Regions from separate parts of the Bradyrhizobium sp. CCBAU 11357 genome, predicted to be linked through region 2. Evidence: predicted binding sites of a transcription regulator. Region 2 holds the regulator's gene; the other holds the start of a gene.
What was found. The regulator LexA, encoded in region 2, represses DNA repair genes until DNA is damaged. The targets are predictions, from matches to a motif close to TGTTCNNNNTGTGTTCNG.

Region 1: XI05_RS13395 (PA0069 family radical SAM protein) is a predicted target of LexA. The motif match lies at 1,345-1,362, and genes of this name have one in related genera.

The regions. Positions count from the first base shown of each region.
Region 1 is NZ_LBJW01000093.1:69,125-72,539, forward strand. It holds gene XI05_RS13390 (phosphoketolase family protein) at 1-1,173, opposite strand, end outside; gene XI05_RS13395 (PA0069 family radical SAM protein) at 1,384-2,547, shown strand; gene XI05_RS13400 (ribonuclease HII) at 2,641-3,415, shown strand, end outside.
Region 2 is NZ_LBJW01000106.1:37,529-40,943, reverse strand. It holds gene XI05_RS24295 (hypothetical protein) at 1-77, shown strand, start outside; gene XI05_RS24290 (molybdopterin molybdotransferase MoeA) at 297-1,505, shown strand; gene lexA (transcriptional repressor LexA) at 1,681-2,382, shown strand; gene XI05_RS24280 (hypothetical protein) at 2,758-3,192, shown strand; gene XI05_RS24275 (ComEC/Rec2 family competence protein) at 3,317-3,415, opposite strand, start outside.

The DNA.
Region 1 (3,415 bases), on a different contig from region 2:
GGGTTGCGGCACCTCGATCGCGAAGCTGCGGAAGTCCGGCAGCTTCAGCTCCTTCTTCAACACGCCGCCATTGGCATGTGGATTGGCGCCCATCCGCCTCGTGCCTTCCGGCGCGAGCGCCTGAAGCTCGGCAATGAGCGCACCGCCTTCGTCGAACAGTTTTTCCGGCTCGTAGCTGCGCATCCAGTCTTCGAGCACCTTGAGATGCGCCGGGTTCTCGCGGCAGCCTGCGACCGGCACCTGATGGGCGCGCCAAAAACCCTCGACCTTCTTGCCGTCGACCTCCTTCGGGCCGGTCCAGCCCTTCGGGCTGCGCAGCACGATCATCGGCCAGCGCGGCCGCTCGACGCGCGTGCGGCCGTCGCGGGCATGTTGCTGGATCGAGCGGATGCTGGCGAACGCGACGTCCAGCGCATCGGCCATGGCCCGGTGCATCAATTTGGGATCGTCGCCGCTGACGAACAGCGGCTCGTGGCCGAACCCGCGGAAGAGGTCGCGGATCTCCGCGTCTTGCATCCGTCCGAGCACGGTGGGGCCCGCGATCTTGTAGCCGTTGAGATGCAGGATCGGCAGCACTGCGCCGTCATGGGCTGGGTTCAGAAACTTGTTGGAGTGCCAGGATGCCGCGAGCGGCCCGGTTTCGGCCTCGCCGTCGCCGACCACGCAGGCGGCGATCAAGTCCGGGTTGTCGAATGCCGCGCCATAGGCGTGCACAAGCGCATAGCCGAGCTCGCCGCCTTCGTGGATGGAGCCCGGCGTTTCCGGCGCGGCGTGGCTCGGGATGCCGCCGGGGAAGGAGAACTGTCTGAACAGCTTGCGCAATCCGTCCGCATCGCGCGCGATGCCGGGATAGATCTCGCTGTAGCTGCCTTCGAGATAGGTGTTGGCGACCATGCCCGGGCCGCCATGGCCGGGACCGCAGACATAGATCACGCTGACATCGAGCGCGCGGATGACGCGGTTGACATGGGCATAGATGAAGTTCAGGCCCGGTGTCGTGCCCCAATGTCCCAGCAGACGCGGCTTGATGTGCTCGGGCCGCAGCGGCTCGCGCAGCAGCGGATTGTCGAGCAGGTAGATTTGCCCGACCGAGAGGTAGTTGGCGGCGCGCCAATAGCGATCGAGCAGATCGAGGTCGCTGCTCGCTTCGGCCGTTTTTTGTTGGATTGTCATGTTCCTGCCGACCTTCACTTCGCGATCGTCACCAACCCGGTTCCGCGGTGATCGATCCGTCGGTCATGAAACGGGATGGCCGCGACGGCCGTGTTGCGTGAGGTCAAAGGCGGACGCGCGAAGTTTGGGCAGCTCTACTGTGCATGGGGTTGTTTTCACGTTTTTTGTTTGTGTTCTTGATTTGTTCCTGTGTCGTGCTATCTTGGCTGCATGAGTCCAGCATCCTCTCGTGCTCTCAAGCACCCGCCGGTCACGGCGCCCTCCGAGCCGGCGGGTGCGCCTTCGGATTTCCCCGAGCTTGGCGTCGCCATCGACCGGGCGCGCAGACGAGGGCGGGGCGCTCAATCCAACGCCAGCGGCCGCTTTGAGGCCGAGGCGCGCGTCGCTTTCGATGACGGCTGGCAGAGCCTGGACGAGCTGCCGCCGTTCAAGACGACGGTCGCCGTCGACACCTCGCGCAAGGTGATCACCCGCAACGATTCCCCCGACATCGGCTTCGACCGATCGATCAATCCGTATCGCGGCTGCGAGCACGGCTGCGTCTATTGCTTCGCGCGGCCGACCCACGCCTATCTCGGCCTGTCACCCGGGCTCGACTTCGAGTCGAAGCTGTTCGCCAAGCCCGATGCGCCTTTGCTGCTCGAGCGGGAACTCGCCGCCCCCGGCTACGAGCCGCGGATGATCGCAATCGGCACCAACACCGATCCCTACCAGCCGATCGAGCGCGAGCGCAAAATCATGCGCGCCATTTTGGAAGTGCTGGAGGGCGCCGGGCATCCCGTCGGCATCGTCACCAAGTCGGCGCTGGTGCTCCGCGACATCGACATTCTCCAGCGGATGGCCAAGCGCAACCTCGCCAAGGTCGCGATCTCGGTCACCTCGCTCGATCCGAAGCTGGCGCGCACCATGGAGCCGCGGGCCTCGACGCCGCCGAAGCGGCTGGAGGCGCTCAAGCAGCTCTCGGAAGCCGGCATCCCCACCACGGTGATGGTCGCGCCCGTGATCCCCGCCCTGAACGATTCCGAGATCGAGCGCATCCTCGATGCCGCCGCCCATGCCGGCGTCAAGGAAGCCGCCTATGTGCTGCTGCGGCTGCCGCTGGAGGTGCGCGATCTCTTCCGCGAATGGCTGATGGCGAACTATCCGGACCGCTATCGCCACGTCTTCACCCTGATCCGCGACATGCGGGGCGGGCGCGACTACGACGCCAAATGGGGCGAACGGATGAAGGGCACGGGACCGATGGCCTGGACCATCGGCCGCCGTTTCGAGATCGCCTGCGACAGGCTCGGCCTGAACAAGCGGCGCTCCAAGCTGACGACGGACCACTTTGCGCGGCCGAAGCGGAACGGTGATCAGCTCAGCCTGTTCTGATTGGCGGTGGGCGTAGGGCGGCCGGCCTGAATAACGGGAATATCCTGGGTTCCCGGTTGCGCTGGCGAAGCCCCCTGGCGCACGATCCCGGCCATGATTCGGGACAAGTCCGCCAAGACCCCAGCCAAAGACGCGTCCAAAAAGCAGGCCGCGACCAAGGCTGCGCCTGACAAGGCGGCGAAAGCGCCTGCGGCGAAGATGTCTGCAGTCACAGCGGCGAAGGTTGCTGCCGGCAAGAAAGGCGTCATCGCTGTCGCTCCCCCCAGCTTCCGCCGCGAGCGCGCGCTGATCAAGCGCGGCGTCTGGCCGGTCGCGGGCTGTGACGAGGCCGGCCGCGGCCCGCTGGCAGGTCCCGTGGTGGCCGCCGCGGTGATTCTCGATCCCGACCGCATTCCGCGCGGCATCGACGATTCCAAGCGCCTGACCGCCGAGGAGCGCGAAAAGCTGTTCGACAAGATCTGCGCCACCGCGCAGGTCTCGGTCGCCGTCGCGTCGCCGGCGCGAATCGACCGCGACAACATCCTGCGCGCCTCGCTGTGGGCGCTGAAGCGTGCCGTGGTGGCCCTGCCCGAGGCGCCCAGGCACGTCTTCGTCGACGGCCGCGACCGGCTCGACACCGCATGCGATTGCGAGGCGGTGATCGGCGGCGACGGTATCGTGCTGTCGATCGCCGCGGCCTCCATCGTCGCCAAGGTCACCCGGGACCGGCTGATGTGCGCGCTGGCGCAGGACTGCCCCGGCTACGGCTTCGAGCAGCACAAGGGCTACGCCGTCCCCGAGCATCTCGACGCGCTCGATCGCCTCGGCCCCTCCATCCACCACCGCAGCTTCTTCGCCCCCGTCGCCGCCGCCCGCGCCAAGCACAAGC
Region 2 (3,415 bases):
CGCTGCCCGACAAGGATCAGGGCCCCAAGGCGCCCGACGTCGCGGATTTCAGTCCGGGCGATCCGACGGAGCGTTGACCGATGTTGGCCGTGGCGCTCGTCATTCTCGTCCTTGCCATGGCTATCCTCGTTCCGGTCTGTCTCGCCTTCCGCATCATGCCGCGGCGGAGTTGAGCCGACCTCCTCCACCCACCGATCACGCAGGATAAATCATCCCGCGTGCTGCTTTGCCTCACGCCTGCACTCGGCTAGAACTCTCGCCGCCCATTTACCGATGTGCTCAGCAGGAGTTCGCCCGTGGCCCTGATGCCGGTTTCTGACGCGCTTGCCGCGGTGCTGACCGGCGCCGAGCCGCTGGCTGAAGAGATGGTTTGCCTCGACGAGGCCCACCATCGTGTGCTCGCGCACGATGTCGCGGCGCGGCGCACGCAGCCGCCGGAGGCGATGTCGGCGATGGACGGCTATGCCGTGCGCGCATCCGACGCGGCCATCGAGTCCAGGCTGACCGTCGTCGGTGCGGTCGCGGCGGGTCGGCCGTTCGCGGGAAGGATCGGCCCCGGCGAAGCCGTGCGGATCTTCACCGGCGGCGTCGTTCCCGACGGCGCCGATGCGGTCGTGATCCAGGAGGACACAATTGCCGACGGCAAGCATGTCACGATCAAGGAAGCCGCAATTTGTGGCCGGCACATCCGCCCTGCGGGGGTGGACTTCCGCGAAGGCGACGTGCTGCTGCGCAAGGGAATCCGTCTCACCGAGCGCGATCTCGCCCTCGCCGCCGGAATGAATCATCCTCATCTCGCCGTTATCCGCCGCCCGAGGGTCGCGATTCTCGCCACCGGCGACGAGCTGGTGATGCCCGGCACCGCGCCTGGTCCCGGTCAGATCGTCTATTCCAATGGCTATGCCCTGCACGCCCTTGCCCGCAGCGAGGGCGCCGAGACCATCGACCTCGGAATTGCCGCCGATACGCTGGAATCCACGTCCGCCGGCATCCGCCGCGCACGCGAGAGCGGCGCCGACATCCTGGTCACGACCGGCGGTGCGTCGGTCGGCGACCACGATCTGGTCCAGCAGGCGCTCAAGGGCGAAGGCATCGCGATGGCGTTCTGGAAGATCGCGATCCGGCCCGGCAAGCCGATGATGCATGGTCGGATAGGCGCGATGCGCGTGATCGGCCTGCCCGGCAATCCCGTGTCGTCATACGTATGCGCCTTCCTGTTCATGGTGCCCTTGATTCGCGCCCTGTCGGGCCGTTCAGTGATTCATCATCAGCGCGAGCGCGCCGTGCTGGGCCGCGACCTCGGCGCCAACGATCAGCGCGAGGATTATCTGCGTGCGCGGCTGGAGGTGCGCGACGACGGCACGCGCGTCGCCCTTCCCGTCAGCCATCAGGACTCCTCCCTGCTTGCGAATCTCGCTGCGGCACAGGTACTTCTCGTGCGCGCACCGTTCGCGCCGAAGGCCGAGTCCGGCACGCCTTGCGAGGTGCTGCGGCTGCCCGTCTGAGCTGCCCGGCCACACGCATCCGCGAGTTTGGCTGCGTTCACCATAAATTAAGCAGTTGCGGAACACATATCGAACATATAGTGTCCGTTCATGATTTGTTTCGAGGATGTAGCGGCTTATTGCCGACTTCATCGTCTCGGAATCGAACGACATCAACCGGGGGACTTTGGTCGAGATGTTGACGCGCAAACAATACGAGCTTCTGCGGTTCATCAGCGAACGTCTGAAGGAAAGCGGCGTGCCGCCGTCCTTCGACGAGATGAAGGATGCGCTCGACCTGCGCTCGAAGTCAGGCATTCATCGCCTGATCACTGCGCTCGAGGAGCGCGGCTTCATTCGCCGCCTGCCCAACCGCGCCCGCGCCATCGAGGTGATCAAGCTGCCCGAGCTCCAGGCCGCCGCCGGCAATCGCCGCGGCTTCACCCCGAGCGTCATCGAGGGCAATCTCGGCAAGGTGCGCGCGAGCTCCAGCACGCCCGCGGATGAGGGCGAGCGCCCCGTCGCGGTACCCGTGATGGGCCGCATCGCGGCCGGCACGCCGATCGAGGCGCTGCAGACCCGCAGCCACACCATCAGCGTACCGCCGGACATGCTCGGCTCGGGCGAGCACTACGCGCTCGAGGTGCGCGGCGATTCGATGGTCGAGGCCGGCATCCTCGACGGCGACATGGCGCTGATCCAGCGCAACGAGACCGCCAATACCGGCGACATCGTGGTGGCGCTGATCGACGACGAGGAGGCCACGCTCAAGCGCTTCCGCCGCCGCGGCGCCTCGATCGCGCTCGAGCCCGCCAATGCCGCCTACGAGGTCCGCATTCTTCCGCCGAACCGCGTGAAGATCCAGGGCAAGCTGATCGGGCTTTACCGGAAGTACTGATACCGGAAGTAAGCGCTACGCGCGCTTCGTTCGTCGATCCAAGATTGGAGCGGATACTTGTCCGCTCCGGCCGGATGGTCTCTCTGGTTCTGCGCTGACTGTTCGGCGCCTCTTCCCGCGCGACACTCGCCCATGCGGACACGCGGCCATTTCGCTCCGCCGGTAGAGTTGTGCCGACAGCGCCGATAGTGCGGGCCAAATGCAAGGACGCGAGGTTTGTTCCTATCGAATCCGGGAAAGATAATGTGATCGCGTGCTGCGGATGCGAGCCGCAGATTTGCCCATAACCGAGCAGAGCGTTGGAGGCTTCCACTCTGATAGAGGCCTGCGCCTCGAAAGAGACGCGGGTCGCTATCCCAGTATGAGGAGCACCCGATGTGTGACTATAGCCTGCATGCCGTCGCGACGCGCCCCGCCGAAGTTGGCGAGACGATCGTCACGACAACCTTCCGCGGCACCTCGACGCGCGGCTTCGCCTCCGAAGCCGATCTCTCCGTCGCGGTCTGTCTGCTGCCGGGAACGGAGCTCGCTTTCGCCGATAACGTCCGCTATGACAACCGCTGGATCTGGACGCGCACCGTCAACTCCCGCGTCGGCAAGTTCGGCAAGATCGACCCGCACATTCCCGATCGCCATCATGACGCGATCGAATTTCCGGACGGCAAGTACGTGCTGGTGACGCAGCTCGTCGAAGGCCAGCGCGCGACCGTGCTGCAATTGCCGGTGACGCAGCAAGCCATCGAGCGCGAGCACAAGCCGCAGATCGTCGCCGACACGCGGCCCACGATCACGCGCCTGCCGATCGGCTGACGCCGTCGGCCCCGACCGAAAAGTCGAGGGCCAAATTCAAATGCCATCGCCGGCCGCGGCCGGCGAGATGGTATGGTTTGCGTCCTGCGGGATCCCGTCGGACCGATTTTCCCCGCATCGATCTTCAATCGTCGGCCTGCAAGTCGGCCTCCGATGGCGTTGCGTCCCGGTTGCGAGGCAGGGCCGTCTTCGGCACGAGGCTGCCGTCGAAATCCCCCTCGCC